2 regions of the Paenibacillus sp. Leaf72 genome follow, and region 2 is predicted to be linked to the other one. Evidence: riboswitches for the same ligand, from Rfam matches in the RefSeq annotation. Region 2 holds a riboswitch; the other holds the start of a gene.
What was found. Region 2 has a riboswitch for ZMP and ZTP ahead of rpiB (ribose 5-phosphate isomerase B). Riboswitches for the same ligand answer to the same signal wherever they lie in the genome.
Positions count from the first base shown of each region.

Region 1: it holds a riboswitch for ZMP and ZTP, as region 2 does, so the genes downstream of both, ASF12_RS35065 (GNAT family N-acetyltransferase) here and rpiB (ribose 5-phosphate isomerase B) in region 2, are expected to answer to the same signal.

Region 1 covers NZ_LMLV01000009.1:59,149-67,081, forward strand. The annotation lists gene ASF12_RS33705 (M56 family metallopeptidase) at 1-2,185, opposite strand, end outside; gene ASF12_RS13935 (BlaI/MecI/CopY family transcriptional regulator) at 2,182-2,559, opposite strand; gene ASF12_RS34510 (hypothetical protein) at 2,921-3,058, shown strand; gene ASF12_RS13945 (SDR family oxidoreductase) at 3,073-3,771, shown strand; ZMP/ZTP riboswitch at 3,828-3,909, shown strand; gene ASF12_RS35065 (GNAT family N-acetyltransferase) at 3,955-5,076, shown strand; gene ASF12_RS13955 (MFS transporter) at 5,241-6,443, opposite strand; gene ASF12_RS13960 (TetR/AcrR family transcriptional regulator) at 6,601-7,188, shown strand; gene ASF12_RS13965 (AraC family transcriptional regulator) at 7,320-7,933, opposite strand, start outside.
Region 2 covers NZ_LMLV01000012.1:441,909-449,841, reverse strand. The annotation lists gene glyA (serine hydroxymethyltransferase) at 49-1,296, opposite strand; gene ASF12_RS16695 (TIGR01440 family protein) at 1,428-2,051, opposite strand; gene rpiB (ribose 5-phosphate isomerase B) at 2,127-2,579, opposite strand; ZMP/ZTP riboswitch at 2,734-2,814, opposite strand; gene ASF12_RS16685 (low molecular weight protein arginine phosphatase) at 2,912-3,490, opposite strand; gene ASF12_RS16680 (manganese efflux pump MntP) at 3,616-4,161, opposite strand; gene ASF12_RS16675 (L-threonylcarbamoyladenylate synthase) at 4,408-5,481, opposite strand; gene spoIIR (stage II sporulation protein R) at 6,185-6,937, opposite strand; gene ASF12_RS16660 (N5-glutamine methyltransferase family protein) at 7,352-7,933, opposite strand, start outside.

The DNA of each region.
Region 1 (7,933 bases), on a different contig from region 2:
ATTTCTTGGGAGCCGAAATCATAGCTTTCAGGTTGTCTTCTTGGTACTTGTCCATACCAGAGAAAACGGCAGTATAATAAATATTGTCCTGCTTCCACAAGTAATAAGGCATGGTGGGTGATACGTAGATTTGGTTCTGGTCATTATAAGCCGAAATTTCGACGCCATTAATCTCCAGTTTCCGAGTGAGCGTGAGCTTAGATGTGTCGAAAAGCGGCTCCTTGCTCTGATAAAGCGAGAAAGTATCCTCTATATTATAGGTTGAGGAATCGTACGATGCTCGATAGGTCGTCCATAGAGCGTCGGTCGCTTGTTTAAACGCATACTCAGTATTCTGATCGCCGGCCCTAAGTAATATTGAACCGCTCAGCTTAAGCCCCGGCAATTCCAAAGGAATTTTCACCGTAAAGTCAAGAATGTTTTCCGCCGCAAGCAAATCCTTTCCATCATAAAGGGGAAACGAATTTCCAGCTCCGTCGTAGCGGACATGCTGAACTTTCTGCGGTAAAACAAAGGATTTCACCATTTTTGCGAGCTCTTCTTGCGAAAAATACTCGCTATAATAATCGATTGCGTACCATATATTGTCATCCTGCCAGTAGAAGCTTGTGCCCGTTTCTGGCCTTTGTTTGTCGCGTCTCTTATCCGTGAATAAAGTGCCTTTGACATCGCCGATCGTCATAGTTTCCTGTCGGTACTGAGGAGTCTCGTTTGCACTTTGGGGATAGTGAGCCGCCCCCCGTAATTGATTGTGCTCCAACAAATTGCCATTTCCCATAGAAGCTTTGACTTCTATAATTTGTTTGTTTTTTTTGCCAAAGTTAGATACAAAAGTAATGGATGCTACATCAATAAGATCGTCATCGTTGGCGCTGGTGAAATTTTTATAATATAATACATTCTCGAACTGATAACCTTCAGGAAGATAATCCGGTATTTTAAAGTTATATTTCGGAAAATCGAGTGCCCGATCGAGACTATGAAACCATCTGAATGAATCGTTGTATATAGGATATAGATCCAAACTAGGGTTTGCTGCTTGGGCAACCATATCGAGCTCGGTACCATTCTCTGAATCCGACGCATTGGTGAGCAAGATGGCGCTCAAGGCAATAACCAAGAGAATAGCGGCGGCCGAGAGCTTGTACGAACCTTTTTTAAACTTGGTAATCATTATCATTCTCCGTTTTGCTTCATTTTTGTTGTCCCCAAAATACGATAGGTTGACCTGAGAAGAGGGGGGATGGGCAAATAAACGCGACAGCATAAGTAAGGTTCTGCCATAGGACAAAGCTTCACGCTCGCCCAGCGCTTCAAGAACACGAGCGTCGCAGGCCACCTCCTGATCGGCTTTCATCTTTCTTACGGAAAGCCACACCAAAGGGTTGTACCAATGCATCCCTACGGAAAGAGCCCACAGGGAGTTGAACCATAAGTCCTTGCGTTTGTAGTGAATGAGTTCATGCATCAGGATATGCGTTAGCTGGTTTGAATCGGCGATCGTGCTGATATCCTCGGGCAAATAAATCCGCGGCTTCCATAAACCATAAAGACAAGGGCTGCGAAGATGGCTAGTTTCATAGACGTATACTCTTTTTTTAATGTTCAGCTTCTGTTTGCATGCCTCAAGAGCCATGAGTACTTCAGCATCCTCAATTTTCACTGAGTTTCCGACTGTTTTTCTGAAAATCAGCGCGCTAAACAGATAATATCCACCCAAGCATAGAAGCCCTATAAGCCATACCAGCGAGCCAATCGATAGCCAGGTCATTCCATCTGTGCTTTCTGGAATATGGTCTTGAGAAGAACGTGTGGCGACTGAAGTTCCTGTTTCGTCTGCTTGGTTCGTGATGAACTCGGGAGGCTGCTTTTTTATATCCATATAATTGGATTGAATTTCCAAGTTGGAACCGATCTTAGTAAAGGGAGTGAGCTGCTTACTCTTCTGATCTGAATTCCATTCCAGCGGGAACGTTTGCGGCAGCACATTAAACAAGCTTAACTGACTCTGTGGAGCAATGGGAACCAGCAGCTTAATTAACACAAGAAACCACAATATATGGATAACTCTAGGTTTAAGGTGCTTTTGGAACAGCTTCCGAATCAAGAGTAATATTAATAGAATTACCGTCGATGCGGCTGACGCAGTGAACAGAAGAGAAAAGACCGTTTCCAGATACTTCATAGCTTCTTCTTGTTCTCCAAAATTTGTTGAAGTTCCTCAATATCTTTATCCGATAGTGTCTCTTCTTCGAGAAATTTCGCGCACATTATCCCTACTGCTCCTTTATAAACTCTATTCAGAAATGAACGATTCTCGGCCTTTAAGTATTCATCATGCGAAACCAGCGGATAGTAGAGGTAGTTCCGGCCGGACTTTTCGAATCGAATCGCTTTTTTCTTGTGAAGCCTATTCAGGAAGGTCTTAATCGTCTGATCCGACCAATGCATTTGTTGGGTTAGTTTGAAAATAATCTCACTGGCGGACAAAGGCTCCTTTTGCCAGAGTAGCTTCATCACTTCGCTTTCGGCCTCGGTAATGTGTGGGGACTCGTGCATCGTATTCACCCTTCTTGATTTTATTCGTTTACACTTGTAAACGATATTTAAAGTTTACAAGTGTAAACGAAACGTGTCAAGCTTAAATCGTGATCCCCGTATATTTTCTTTCGTCAGAAAAATAAGGGAAATATGTGAGCGGAGCTTGCATTTAGCGCCTATTTGAAGGACAATGGCTTCATTGTTCTGGAAGCGATTGCATTAAAGCAAGAGACTGAGCTGGTTAAAGCAGCAATGCTTTTTGAAGTGCAGCAGCTAAGGAGCTATTTTCAGACGTGGTCGGTTTCTGATAAGCATTTTGGTCTCATACATTATGATTCCGATGAGGAGATGTTGCCTGGCTGCCAAGGCTTTAAACAGCGTGTACAGCTACGCTCGTGTAAGGAGGGCGATAGCGGAAACGTGGGACAATGAGTCGGAGTGGATGGTGCAGCTGCGTAGCAGATTGGAGCAGTCGCTTAAGGAAGCGGAAGCTTCCTTCGGGAAAGAAATTAAATAGAGGGAGCTGGGAGCATGAACATTTTAATTACAGGTGCAGGGCGAGGACTTGGCTACGAGTTGACGAGTGAGGCGCTGGAGCGCGGACATGCGGTTGTGGCGGGAGTTCGATCACCTAATGAGACTAATGAAAAGCTATCGGCACTTACTGAGAAGTATGGTGAGCGGCTGTCGATTGTGGAGCTGGATGTCACGAATGAGGAAGGCATTGCAGCGCTCGCTTCACAATTGAAGGAGCAGAACGTGAGCCTTGGAGCAATCATTAATAATGCAGCGATTCTCAATTCTCGAAATACACACATCGAACAGCTGGATTTTAAGGAAGTTGCGCTGACGATGGATATTAATGTATATGGGCCTATGCGTGTCGTGAAGCATTTGCTGCCTTTATTAACGGAGAAGGACGCTGCCATTTTTAATATTTCTTCTGAAGCGGGCAGCATCACGCATGCTTATCCAGGCGATTATCCTTATGCGATATCCAAAACAGCGCTCAATATGTTCACGCAGCAGCTTCATGTATATTTGCAAAAGCGGGGCATTCAGGTGCTCAGTATTCATCCTGGCTGGATGCGGACGGATATGGGCGGTGGAGAAGCGCCGCTGGATGCGAGCCACAGCGCTCGCGGCATTATTGGGCTATTGGAGCAGCGCCGCACGCCGGACAGCCGCTTTATGTTCGTTGATCATGAAGGTAATGCAATGCCGATTTAAAAAGTCGGAATTAGTTGTTGACAAATAACGGCTTTCCGCTATACTAGCATTAATTATTTGGTATGCGTAACTGGCGAAAACGCAGAGCACTGCGGGGGAGCGCATATGTCATAGCAGCCGTTCGCCTGGGCAAAGTATTTGGTCATCTGACCAAATACTTTTCTATTTTAAGGAGAGGTCGAATTGAAGCAGACGAGAAATGTAGCGGTGTTAGTTTATGAGAGAGTGGATACACTTGATTTTGCTGGTCCGTTTGATATATTCGCCATCTCGAGCGGCAAGGATAGGGATTTTAACGTATACACGGTTGGAGAGACGAAGGAAGCTTTGCATACGCTTAGCGGAATTGCGATTACACCAGCGCATAGCTTCGACGATTGTCCTATGCCTGATATATTAATCGTTCCTGGTGGCATGGGATCGCGTACGGAGATTCATAATGAGAAGCTTACGAGCTGGATTCGCCAAACGGCACAGCATGCTGAACTTATTTTATCTGTATGTACAGGTGCGCTGCTGCTGGCCAAAGCGAATTTGCTGGATGGACTCCAGATTACAACGAATCGCCGGGCACTTGATCTGCTGCGTGAGCTTGCGCCTTCCAGTGTGACGATTGTTGAGAACGTGCGCTATGTGGATAACGGAAAAATCGTCATGTCCGCAGGAGTGACGGCTGGCATGGATGCTGCACTTTATGTCGTGGCAAGGCTGCACGGTCAGGAGCGGGCTGAGCAAACAGCAGCTACTATTGAATATGATTGGCATGAAGAGAAAGTACAAAACAGCCTCCACTTGGCAGTGTCTGCATCGAAAGCCGAGCTTGAAATTAAACGCGCCGCATCTGATGATCTGGAAGCGATGCTTCGTTTATACAAGGAAGCAGCCCGCTGGATATATGAGGCGAAAGGCTTGCGCCAGTGGAGCGAGGATTCTTTTACAATGGAATATTTAGAGAAATTCATTAGGGAAAAAGAAGTGTTCGTCGCTTACTTGCGGGGCGAGCTTGCGGGCTGTTTTTCGGTCGAGTGGGGCTACGAGCCGATCTGGGGAGAGCATTTTCATACGGATGCCGGTTATGTGCATCGGCTGGCTGTATCTCGCAGTTTCAAAGGGCAAGGTCTTGGCGGTCAAGTGCTTGCGTGGTCGGAAGCATATATTCGCGGGCGTGGAAAAACCTGGATGCGCCTTGATTGCATGGCGGAAAATCCGTCGCTTAACGCTTTTTATGTTAGCCAAGGCTTGAGCTTATGCGGCAGATACGATGCAGAGGGCTGGAGCGCAAATTTATATGAGAAAAAGCTGTAACCGCCTATGAAGGGGAACTGCTATAGCATCCACCGGAGGGTGAGTTGTTATAGGTTCACAAAAAGGAAGCGCTGGACTTGCCAATACAAGACTGGTTCAAGCAGCGCTTCCCCTTATTTTTTAATTCCGCTGTAAGAAATTTCTTTTTACCAAGCACGAAGGTTTTATGCATTCCCTGATGGCTGCTTTGCCTCGGTTAAGTAATATAGAAAGGCAAGTACCGGCAGAGCGATACCGATCAGGGAAGCTAAAGCCCATCCCCCATAAGCATAGGCCCATCCTCCCAAAAAAGACCCCACGGCTCCGCCGATGAAGAAAATAGCCATGAATAGGCCATTAAGGCGTCCGCGCATCTCACTGCCTAGCGAATAGATAACGCGCTGGCCCAACACAAGATTTCCTGACACCCCCATATCCAAAACGATAGCAGCAACCAGCAGTAACGTCAAAGCGGCGAAAGAATCCCCTCGGACGAGATAGGCTGTCAAAAAAGCAAGGGCAGAAACGGCAATCGCGATGCCGCTCAGCAATTTAGTCAAACCACGATCAGCCAATCTGCCGGCAATAGGCGCCGCTACGGCTCCTGCTACACCAGCGAGAGCGAATAAAGCGATGCCTTGCTGCGTCAAATGAAAATATTCGGTTAAACGCAGTGGAATGACGGTCCAAAACAAACTAAAGGAGCCAAATAAACAAGCTTGATAAAAGGCGCGGCGGCGCAAAATAGGCGTTGCTTTCAAAAGCGAGCCTAAAGAACGGATCAATGCCCCATATTGGAGGGACGGTGTTGGTTTCCGCTGTGGAAGCGCACGGGATAGAACAATTGCGAGCAATATGATCACGATAGCAGATAAAATAAATACCGCCCGCCATCCCCAATATTCCGTTATGAGGCTGGCTAATGGCCGAGCAAACATAATGCCTAGCAGCAGACCGCTCATTACATTGCCTACAACACGACCGCGCTGTTCATCCGCTGCAAGGAAAGTGGCATAGGGGACAAGAATTTGCGCAGCAACCGAGCCTATTCCTATAAATAAAGCGGAGATGAGGAAGGTGGCTGTATTAGGGGCGAATATCGTTCCGATTAGCGCGATAATGACGACAACTAGTGAGGCGGTAACCAATCGGCGGTTTTCGATCAAATCACTGAGTGGGACGATAAATAATAAACCGACCACATAGCCTACTTGAGTTAGCGTTACAATTAGTCCTGCTGCTCCTAAGGGTATTCCGATGGAGGAACTGATCGGCCCGATTAACGTCTGGGCATAATAAAGATTAGCTACAATAAGACCGCAAGCAGCGGCTAAAAGAAACATAAGCCAGTTCGGAATGGATTTCTCCTTGGACTGTAAGTTGTTCATAACATCATGCCTTCTTTCTGCTCAAATGGGTGGTGCGAATCCTTTTTTTAATTATGGCTATATTATATACTAAACGTACAGTATTTAAAATGTTTTTTTTCAACGCGCCCAAAATTTTATATAATATAAAGAAAGTCCACAAAAGGAGCTATGACCATTGAATATAAAAAGAGGGCGACCTCGCAACGTTGAAGCGGAGCGTGCTATTTTAACGGCCTCCTACAACTTGCTGCTTGAAATCGGATTTGGCGGCGTTACCGTTGAGAAAATTGCCGAGCAGGCACAGGTGAGCAAAGCGACGATCTACAAATGGTGGCCTAATAAAGGTGCCGTTGTAATGGCTGGTTTTATGTATGCCATCACTGCAAGGCTGCCAATACCGGATACGGGCGCTGTATATGAAGATATTTTGCTTCATGCGACTAATTTATCCCGATTTTTAACGAGCCGTGAAGGAGAGGTGATTACGGAAATTATCGGAGAGGGGCAATTTGATGCGAAGCTTGCTGCTGCATTGCGGGAGGAGTATGTCCGTCCTCGCCGATTGGAAGCAAGGCAGCTGCTCATGCGAGGGGTAGAGCGGGGGGAACTGAAACGGGAGCTAGATATTGAATTGAGTATTGATTTGCTTTATGGGCCGATTTTTTATCGCTTGTTAGTTACAGGAGACGGGCTGGAGGAAAGCGTGATTAAGCAATTAATAACGGGCGCTTTCGAAGGAATGAAGCAAGAGAGGGGACAATAAACTGCCGATACCATAGCCGTATATTTGCGTTGTACCCTCTGAAGAAACCGTCAATACGATGATGAGTGACACGTATGGTGATACGGGAAATCCGATGCAAATTATTAAAAGCCTGCTTTAAGCTGTCAGTTTCATCTAAACTGCTTGCGATATTGGCCAGGCGTCTGGCCGACTCTTTTCTTGAAAAGCGCATTAAACGAATCAATGTGGCTATAGCCGACCATTTCGGCAATTGTACTAATTTTAAGCTGTGTTAAGCGTAAATGCTCACAGCTTTTTTGTATGCGCAGTTGGTTCAAATAGTTGCCAAACGTTTGTCCGGTGTGCTGGAGAAATAGACGCTGTAAATGCCGAATGCTCCAGCCGGATCTTGTGGCCAGCTTCGCGAGTGTCAGCTCTTCATGAACGTGCTGCTCCATAAACTGAATGAGCAGGTTGAAGTGCGACACATCCTTTATTTTCAACGGGCGGTTGTCGCTTCGCAGTCGGTGAATGGTTATGACCAGTTGCAGGAATAACGTGTATAGATAAGTGTCCGCTCCTGCTGCCGAGAAGGAAAACTCCTGATACATCGCCACGAGCAATTTTTCAATTGAACCATCGTGATCCTGAATCGAATGATAGGTGGCTTGACCATTTTGCAGCTCATCTAAATACTGCTCCAGCAGCGGATCGGTAAACAAGGTGGACATCGCAAGCAGCAGCTGCGGCGCAAATAAGCAATTATATACGATGAGCGGATGCT
Region 2 (7,933 bases):
ACCGCATAGAGGCCGAGGCCCCATGCGGCTTTTTTCAAAAACTTAAAATTAGTATTTCAATTCTGGATAAAGCGGATATTGCGCAGTCAGATCGCGAACGATTTGACGGGATTTTTCAAGCGTCGCCTCATCCTTTGGATTTTTCAGCGTTACAGCGATCACTTCGCCGATCACTTTCATCGCTTTCTCATCCATGCCGCGCGATGTCGCTGCAGGTGTTCCAAGACGGATACCGCTAGTAATGAACGGGCTAGTTGGATCGAAAGGAATCGCGTTTTTGTTAGCTGTAATACCGATTGAATCCAGTACGTGCTCCGCCTCTTTGCCTGTGATGTTCAGGGAACGCGTGTCGATCAGCATCAGGTGGTTGTCTGTGCCGCCGGATACGATGTTAATGCCTGCTGCAACGAGTGTATCGGAAAGAACCGCCGCATTTTTCACAACATTTTGCGCATACGTCTTGAACGATGGCTGCAAAGCTTCGCCCAGTGCCACTGCTTTAGCAGCAATAACGTGCATCAAAGGACCGCCTTGTGTACCTGGGAATACCGCTTTGTCGATCGCAGCTGCCCACTCTTTACGGCACAGGATCAAGCCGCCGCGAGGACCGCGAAGCGTTTTGTGCGTTGTCGTTGTAACGAAATGCGCATGAGGCACTGGGCTCGGGTGAAGACCAGCAGCTACAAGACCTGCAATATGAGCCATATCTACGAAAAATAGTGCGCCTACATCGTTGGCGATTTTAGCCATTTTTTCGAAATCAATAATGCGCGGGTACGCAGATGCACCAGCTACGATCATGCGAGGGCGGTGCTTGAAGGCCGCTTTGCGAACTTCTTCATAATCAATCGTGAAGGAATCTTCATTTACACCGTAGGCTACGAAGTTGTAAAGCAAGCCGGATGCATTAACCGGGCTGCCGTGCGTCAAGTGGCCGCCATGAGCCAAATTCATGCCCAGTACCGTGTCGCCAGGCTTAAGCGCCGCCAAATAAACAGCCATGTTCGCTTGTGCGCCGGAATGCGGTTGTACGTTGGCATGGTCTGCGCCAAACAGTTCTTTTGCACGATCGCGTGCGATATCTTCCACGATGTCGACATGCTCACAGCCGCCGTAGAAACGTTTGCCTGGGTAGCCTTCTGCATATTTGTTCGTCAAAGCAGAACCCAATGCTTCAAGCACAGCTTCGCTTACGATATTTTCCGATGCGATTAGCTCGATGTTATCGCGTTGACGCTGCAATTCCAGTCCCATTGCTTTCAAAACTTCCGGATCTTGTTTACGTAGATTTTCCATTATAAATGCCTCCTTAGTTGTGTGTGCTTGTTATATAGATAAGGATTAAGCATGATAGACTCGTCAGATATTTGTTCTACGGGTTACATGCTCCATCCGCCAATAATAAAATCTTTATAGAATGCTTGCGATTAATCGCATGTCCCAGCTGATTGCTCCGGAGACAAGACAACAGCATCACGGCTGTCTGCCACACCGTCCAGCTCATACACCGCTCGTACACCGCCAATAAGCTTTGGCCGCGTAACCGCCATCGTGACATGCGCCTCGCCAATGCTGCGAATCGAAGGCCGCACCGGAACCGCCACTCTGCGCAAATGCATACCGATGAAAGTATCGCCGATATCTATTCCAGCATGCGCGGCTACCGTCTCAACGAGACAGGCATCGCTGATATGCCGATACGCATAAGCCGCCATAGAGCCGCCCGCCTTCGGAACGGGAATCGCCGCAACCTGCTCTAGTCCGTAACGTTCAGCCGCTGCACGCTCGATAACGAGCGCGCGGTTCAAATGCTCGCAGCATTGATACACCGGATAAAAACCAATATCGCGGCGCACAGCCTCCACTCCAGCGAAAATTTCCGCAGCAGCTTCCAGCGTGCCTGACGTCCCGATGCGATGGCCCAGCACCTCGCTCGTACTCGTGCCGATGACGAGAAGCTGTCCAGCCCGCAGGCTGCCCGCTGCCGCAAGCTCGCGAACGACCGTCTCTACTGCGCTTGTTATCGCTATCGTTTCCTCGTTTGCTTCCATAGCAGGCGGCCTCCTTGTCTAACTAACCGTATCCATGCAAGCATGGAACAAAGCCTTCTTACTTGTTGATTTAGCTTAAGCGTTATATTTTTGCTCGATTTGGCCTACTTTATGAATGCGTCCCGCATGACGCTCGCCGCCGGAGAATGGCGTGTCCAGCCAAATACGAAGAATTTCCTGTGCAACCCCCGGTCCAATGACCCGCTCGCCCAGTGCAATCACATTCGTATCATTATGCTCGCGCGTCGCTTTGGCGGAAAATAAATCGTGCACCAGCGCGCAGCGGATGCCTTTAACCTTATTAGCGGCAATCGACATGCCAATGCCTGTTCCACAAATGAGAATACCGCGATCCACTTCCCCGTTTGCCACCTTTTCTGCTACAGGCAGTGCATAATCCGGGTAATCGACCGATTGATTGCAGTCGCAACCGAAATCTTCAATTTCGTGACCAAGCGATAGCAGAAATGGTACAATTTCGTCCTTCAGCCGATAGCCGGCATGATCGGCGCCAATGGCAATTTTCACGTATAAACCTCCTCCACAGTATGACGATGCTGCACTTGCAATGATACTTGCGGCGCTCGGCACATGAACTCCGCTTCCGCAATTCGGCGCTTTTATTATACCTAAATTTGTCCTAAAAGACGAAAAAAGAGCATGACATGCTCTTCAGCATGCTGCTCTTTGCCCAGGCGACCGGCCGTATGTTCCGATGCTCCACCGTGGTTACCCACTTCCGTCGCCAGTCACATCGGAAACCGTATATCTGTACTCATCATAGCCGAATTTTTGTGAAAAATCAATCGGTTCCGCGCCTAAATTCGCGCTTTTACATTTGCGCTGCCACAACCATTCGCTTATTCCTGCTTTAACCGCAAGAGCAGCTGCTGCAAGCAGCTACGAATTTCCTCGGCGCAGCTTTTGTAATTACCGAGTGTTCCGCCAAACGGGTCTATAATATCAAAGCTTGGTATACGGCGCTCCAACTCCAGCAGACGATTGCGTTCGCCATCCGTCAGCTGCTGTCCCAGCGTCTGCTTCATGTGCAGCTCCGTATACAGCCGCTCCAGTTCCTTAATGTCTGCCAGTACGCCCGTATCTTGATTGACATACTCTTTGAGCGTGTGCGCTTTATCAACGGCTTCTGGGAACCATTGGAGCAGTCCTCTTTTGTGGCTGGCGGTCATCGTCAGTACGAGGTCAGCCCATTTTACCGCTTCTGCTGTCAGCGCGCACGAAGAGCTCTGATGTTCAATGCCATAACCGCGCAGCACCTCTGTCGCATGGCCGGAAACGGCCAAACCGTCAATGGTCGAGATGCCTGCCGAACGCACTTCTACTGCTACACCCTGCTGGCCCGCCATATTTTTCAACATCGCCTCCGCCATCGGAGAACGACAAGTATTTCCCGTACAAATGAACAAAATGTGCTTCACGCCGCATGCCCCTTTCTATGTGTATCAAGCGTAAACGGCTGATGCCATCCTTTGATGGCAAAGCTTCCGTTTCGCGATGAAATATAAGCCTATTTATACATGTAAACTTATAAATTCTTATATTTTCAGAAAATAAACATTATACCGAACACCAGCAGCACCGCGCCGCCGCATGCTTCGCCATAGCCGCCTAGCCTATGGCTGACTCTTCTTCCAAGCAGCAATCCCATAATCGACATTAAGCTGCCAAAAAAACCGAACAGCAGCACCGTCAGCATCAAATCAGCTGCGAACATGCCGAGCGTAACGCCAACGGAAAAAGAATCAGCGCTGACGCCCAGCGCGAACAGCAGCGTTCCCCAAATGGTGCGGTAATCAAAGGCTTGCACATCTTCTCCCCGCAAGGAGCTATAAATCATATGCCCGCCGAGCAGCACCAGCAGTACGCCAGCAGACGCAGTCGCTACATGACCAAGCAAGCCGCTGACGAAGCTCCCAGCGTACATGCCCCCGAGCGGCATAATAATATGAAAAATACCGATAATAACACTTAATCTTATTATATGGAGCCAGCGAATACCGCGCAGCCCAATTCCAATTCCTAGCGAAAAAGCATCCATGCCAAGTGCAACCGCCATAAGCAGCAGTGTAATAAATTGCCCTCCAAGCATATGGCTACTCCACAAAATGATCTCCCCCCACGTCCGCAAACACTCTTAACCCAACATATGCGGCAATGGGGACAAACATACTATAGCTTGTTTAATCGGTCTTGGAGATATTCTTACCCTTGTAAAGCGCCAGGCAAACCGCAAAACTTGAGTCAAAAAATCGCATGACAGGCACGACCGGTATAACCGGCACGAGCTTAATTTTACTAGTGAAAAAATAGTTCGCCGGCTTAAGCTGGTCTTGTCTTATACCTGATGGGTGCGATGACCGGCTGCCTTGAGCAGCCGATTCATAAGTGCGGCTCCGATACCATCTGGCTCGCAGCCTTCTGCCCAAATTCGCTGAACGCCAGCAGCATCAAACTGCCGCAATGCTGCATACAGGCGGTGCGCAGCCTGCTCCAGCTGCTGCCCGCTCCCGTAGGTCAGCACGAGAGCGGAGCCGTCCTCCATAACAGCGGCCTGCTCATCGAATACAAGAACGCCTGCTTTCAGTCCGGCGTTCACGGCTTGCGACACCTGCTCCTGCATATAAGCAACACGCTTGGCGGCTGAGCTTCCTTGTACGACGCTTAGCTCGCCCTTCGGTGCATAATGCGTATATTTCATGCCTGGCGAACGTGGCGCAGATAGCTCCTCCACGGCCGACTCAGCTTCCGCAGGTGCGTCAATTTCCGCTTGCGGCGCCGCTTTGCACAGCTGCTCCACCGTTACGCCGCCTGGGCGCAAAATGCGAAGCGCCTGTTCGCCCGTCAGTTCAATGACGGTCGATTCAAGGCCGATGCCTGTAGCGCCGCCGTCGACAATGCCGCTGATCCGGCCGCTGAGGTCTTCAGCCACATGCTCGGCGAGCGTAGGGCTTGGCCTGCCCGAACGATTAGCGCTTGGCGCGGCAACCGGACAGCCCGCAGCTGCAAGGAGGCGCAGCGCCACCGGATGGGAAGGCATCCGAACGCCAACAGTGGATAAGCCAGCCGTTACAAGCGGCGACACCGCTCCCGGCTGAACGGGAAGCACAAGCGTAAGCGGTCCTGGCCACAGCTGCTCCATCAATTGCTTCGCAAGTGCCGAGTAAGGCAGCACCAGCTCATCAAGCTGCGAAATCGTTGCGATGTGAACAATAAGCGGATTATCGGAGGGGCGGCCTTTGGCCTGAAAAATCTGCGCCACCGCCTCCGAGCTGCGAGCATCGGCACCAAGCCCGTATACCGTCTCCGTCGGGAAAGCTACAAGCTCTCCACCGCGAAGCAGTTCTGCTGCTTCCGCGATAGACGCCTCCGCATATTCATCCGTCATGCGCCATACCTTCGTCGTAGTCATCTCTATCCTTCAATCCTTGCTCTGTTATAGTCATCCTTCTAGTCTGTATACTCCCGTAAGTATACCATACGCTTGGATAAAAACGGAGCCAGCAGCATAACCGCAGCCCGCGGATGCTCACTGGCTTAAACCTGGCTATAAGCTGCTGTATGCTAGGGTGTTTATGTAAACCGGAGTAGCCCTGCCACTCCTTGCTCAGAGCTTAATCGTGGCCAAGCTCAACTGGCGATTCGAGGCCTGAGAACCGAAGCATGCGATTGCTACTGAGACCCCCTGTAGCTGTGACTCTTGTTGCTAAGACCCTTGTTGCTAAGACCTCATAGCTTGGGAGCTTGGGAGCTTGAGAGTTCGGGAGTTCGGGAGTTCGGGAGCTCGGGAGCTCGGGAGCTCGGGTGCTTGAGAGCTCGGGTGCTCGGGTGCTTGAGAGCTCGGGGCGGGGCGCTCATTTCTTTTTTGAGGACTGAGATTCCGCTATTTTGGCTTTTCAATCCATTTCAAGCCATAAGCGGACAGGAAATCCGCTATCGTCCTCATTTTGTCGTCAAAATGGCTAGTGGCATCGCATTAGCTGCTCCTGAGTCCGCAACCTATGCCTTAACCCGTAATTCTATTAAAATAGCGGCTGCTGTGTCCGCCAAGTCTAACTTTGTACAGGGATTAAAGCTCTGAAATGAAGAGTATCGAGCTGGCTTGTATACACGCCCTAAGCAAACAGGCTTTGCATCCAAGCAATCAGCTTTTGCAGCATTTCCCAAAGGAAAAACTTTGCTTCCGGCGCTTCGCCTTCCGCTTTGCTAGGAGCAGAATCCTGTTTGGCATGGACAACATCGCCAGCATTTTCTTTTTGTGCAGATGCCTTTTCTACAGAAGCTTTCGCTTCTTTCGATTCTGCCTTGCTTGCTGCATTTGCTGCCTCCACCTCGCCATCGGCGGCTACCGCTTCGCCGGAAGCTGCATCGATGAAGCACAATGGCGGGAACAGCACGCACCACCAGTTCTGCCCCTTGCCTTCACCTAGCGTAATGAGCAGCGCTTCGTAGTTGCCAGCAGGATATACTTCACTTCCGTACATTTTAGTAGGGAAAGGAACTTGGCCAAGCTCAATGTGAAACGCATAATCAAAACCCCGGCTGCTCAATACTTTGCCAACCAGAAGCTCCATCTCGCCCATATGCTCGCGCATCGTGGCACGAGCTTCTTCTATCGTCTGCGGTCCAGTTACCCAGCTGTTCATTGCCTCGACCACAGCATCACGAACGACACGTTTAACTGCCTGATCGGCAGGAGCGTCGGAATTAGCCAGTATACGGAGCCTGATCGACTCCTCCGGAATATGACTGCCAGCTACAGCGGCATCTACTTTTTGCAGCTCCCAGCTCATTACAAGTACAGCAAGCACCACCATAATAAGAACGACGGATCTACGATAAGAAATACGGGAATAATTGCGGGACATACACAAGCTCCTCTCGATGGCACCCGTCGGTACCTCTGCTTGCGTTCCGGAACGTATCTATCCGTAAGTATGTCCGCGATTCCCGTTCTATAAACCTCAAACCTATTAAATTTTAATAGACAAGCGTAAACGGCTGTCGCCGCCCTTTGGCGGTGCTACTCAGTCCGAGAAATTGAAGCTCAGTGAGGAAACATATACTTTCTTATATTTCAAAAATAAACAGCCCCTTGGGCTATTCTATTGTTATAGCCTTCTAGCAATTTTCGGAGCTGTTCGCTCCTGCAGGAGCGAACTTGCAGTATACTGATGCACACTCGCGGCATGCAGAGCACTTGCAGTATGCTGATGCACACTCGCGGCATGCAGAAGCAGCATGCCGCAGGTGTGCTTCACAAGGGAGATTATTCATCCTGCCTAGCCGTTGGTACGCACCGCAATAACATGGCGGTCAATGCCGCCATAATCTGTAATCGTCCGTACCTCGTCCCACATATCCGCTTTCCTTAATAGCTCCGCCACCGCTTCCGCTTGGCCCATGCCCAGCTCGAAAGCGACGATGCGCGGCATTTGCCTCAGCAGCGGCAGCTGCTCTACCATGCGGCGGTACGGGTCCAGCCCGTCCGCTCCGCCATCCAGCGCGAGATGCGGCTCGTAATCCCGCACCTCGCGCTGCAAGCCCGGGAGGTCATCCGCCGGTATATACGGCGGATTAGATACCAGCACATCGACGCGGAGGTCTACCGCGCCGGGTGCCTGGGCTGCGGCGGCGCCGCCCGTTCCGATGAACGGCGCCAGCAGGTCGCCCTGCACGAACGCCATGCGGCCCGCCGCTCCATGGCAGGCCGCATTCGTGCGGGCGACAGCCAGCGCGTCCGGCGAAAGATCGGACGCGCATACGCGCCAGAGCGGACGCAGCACAGCCAGCGTCACGCCGATGGCGCCGCTGCCCGTACCGACGTCAAGCACCGTCGGCCGCGCAGCCAAGCCCTTAGCCCG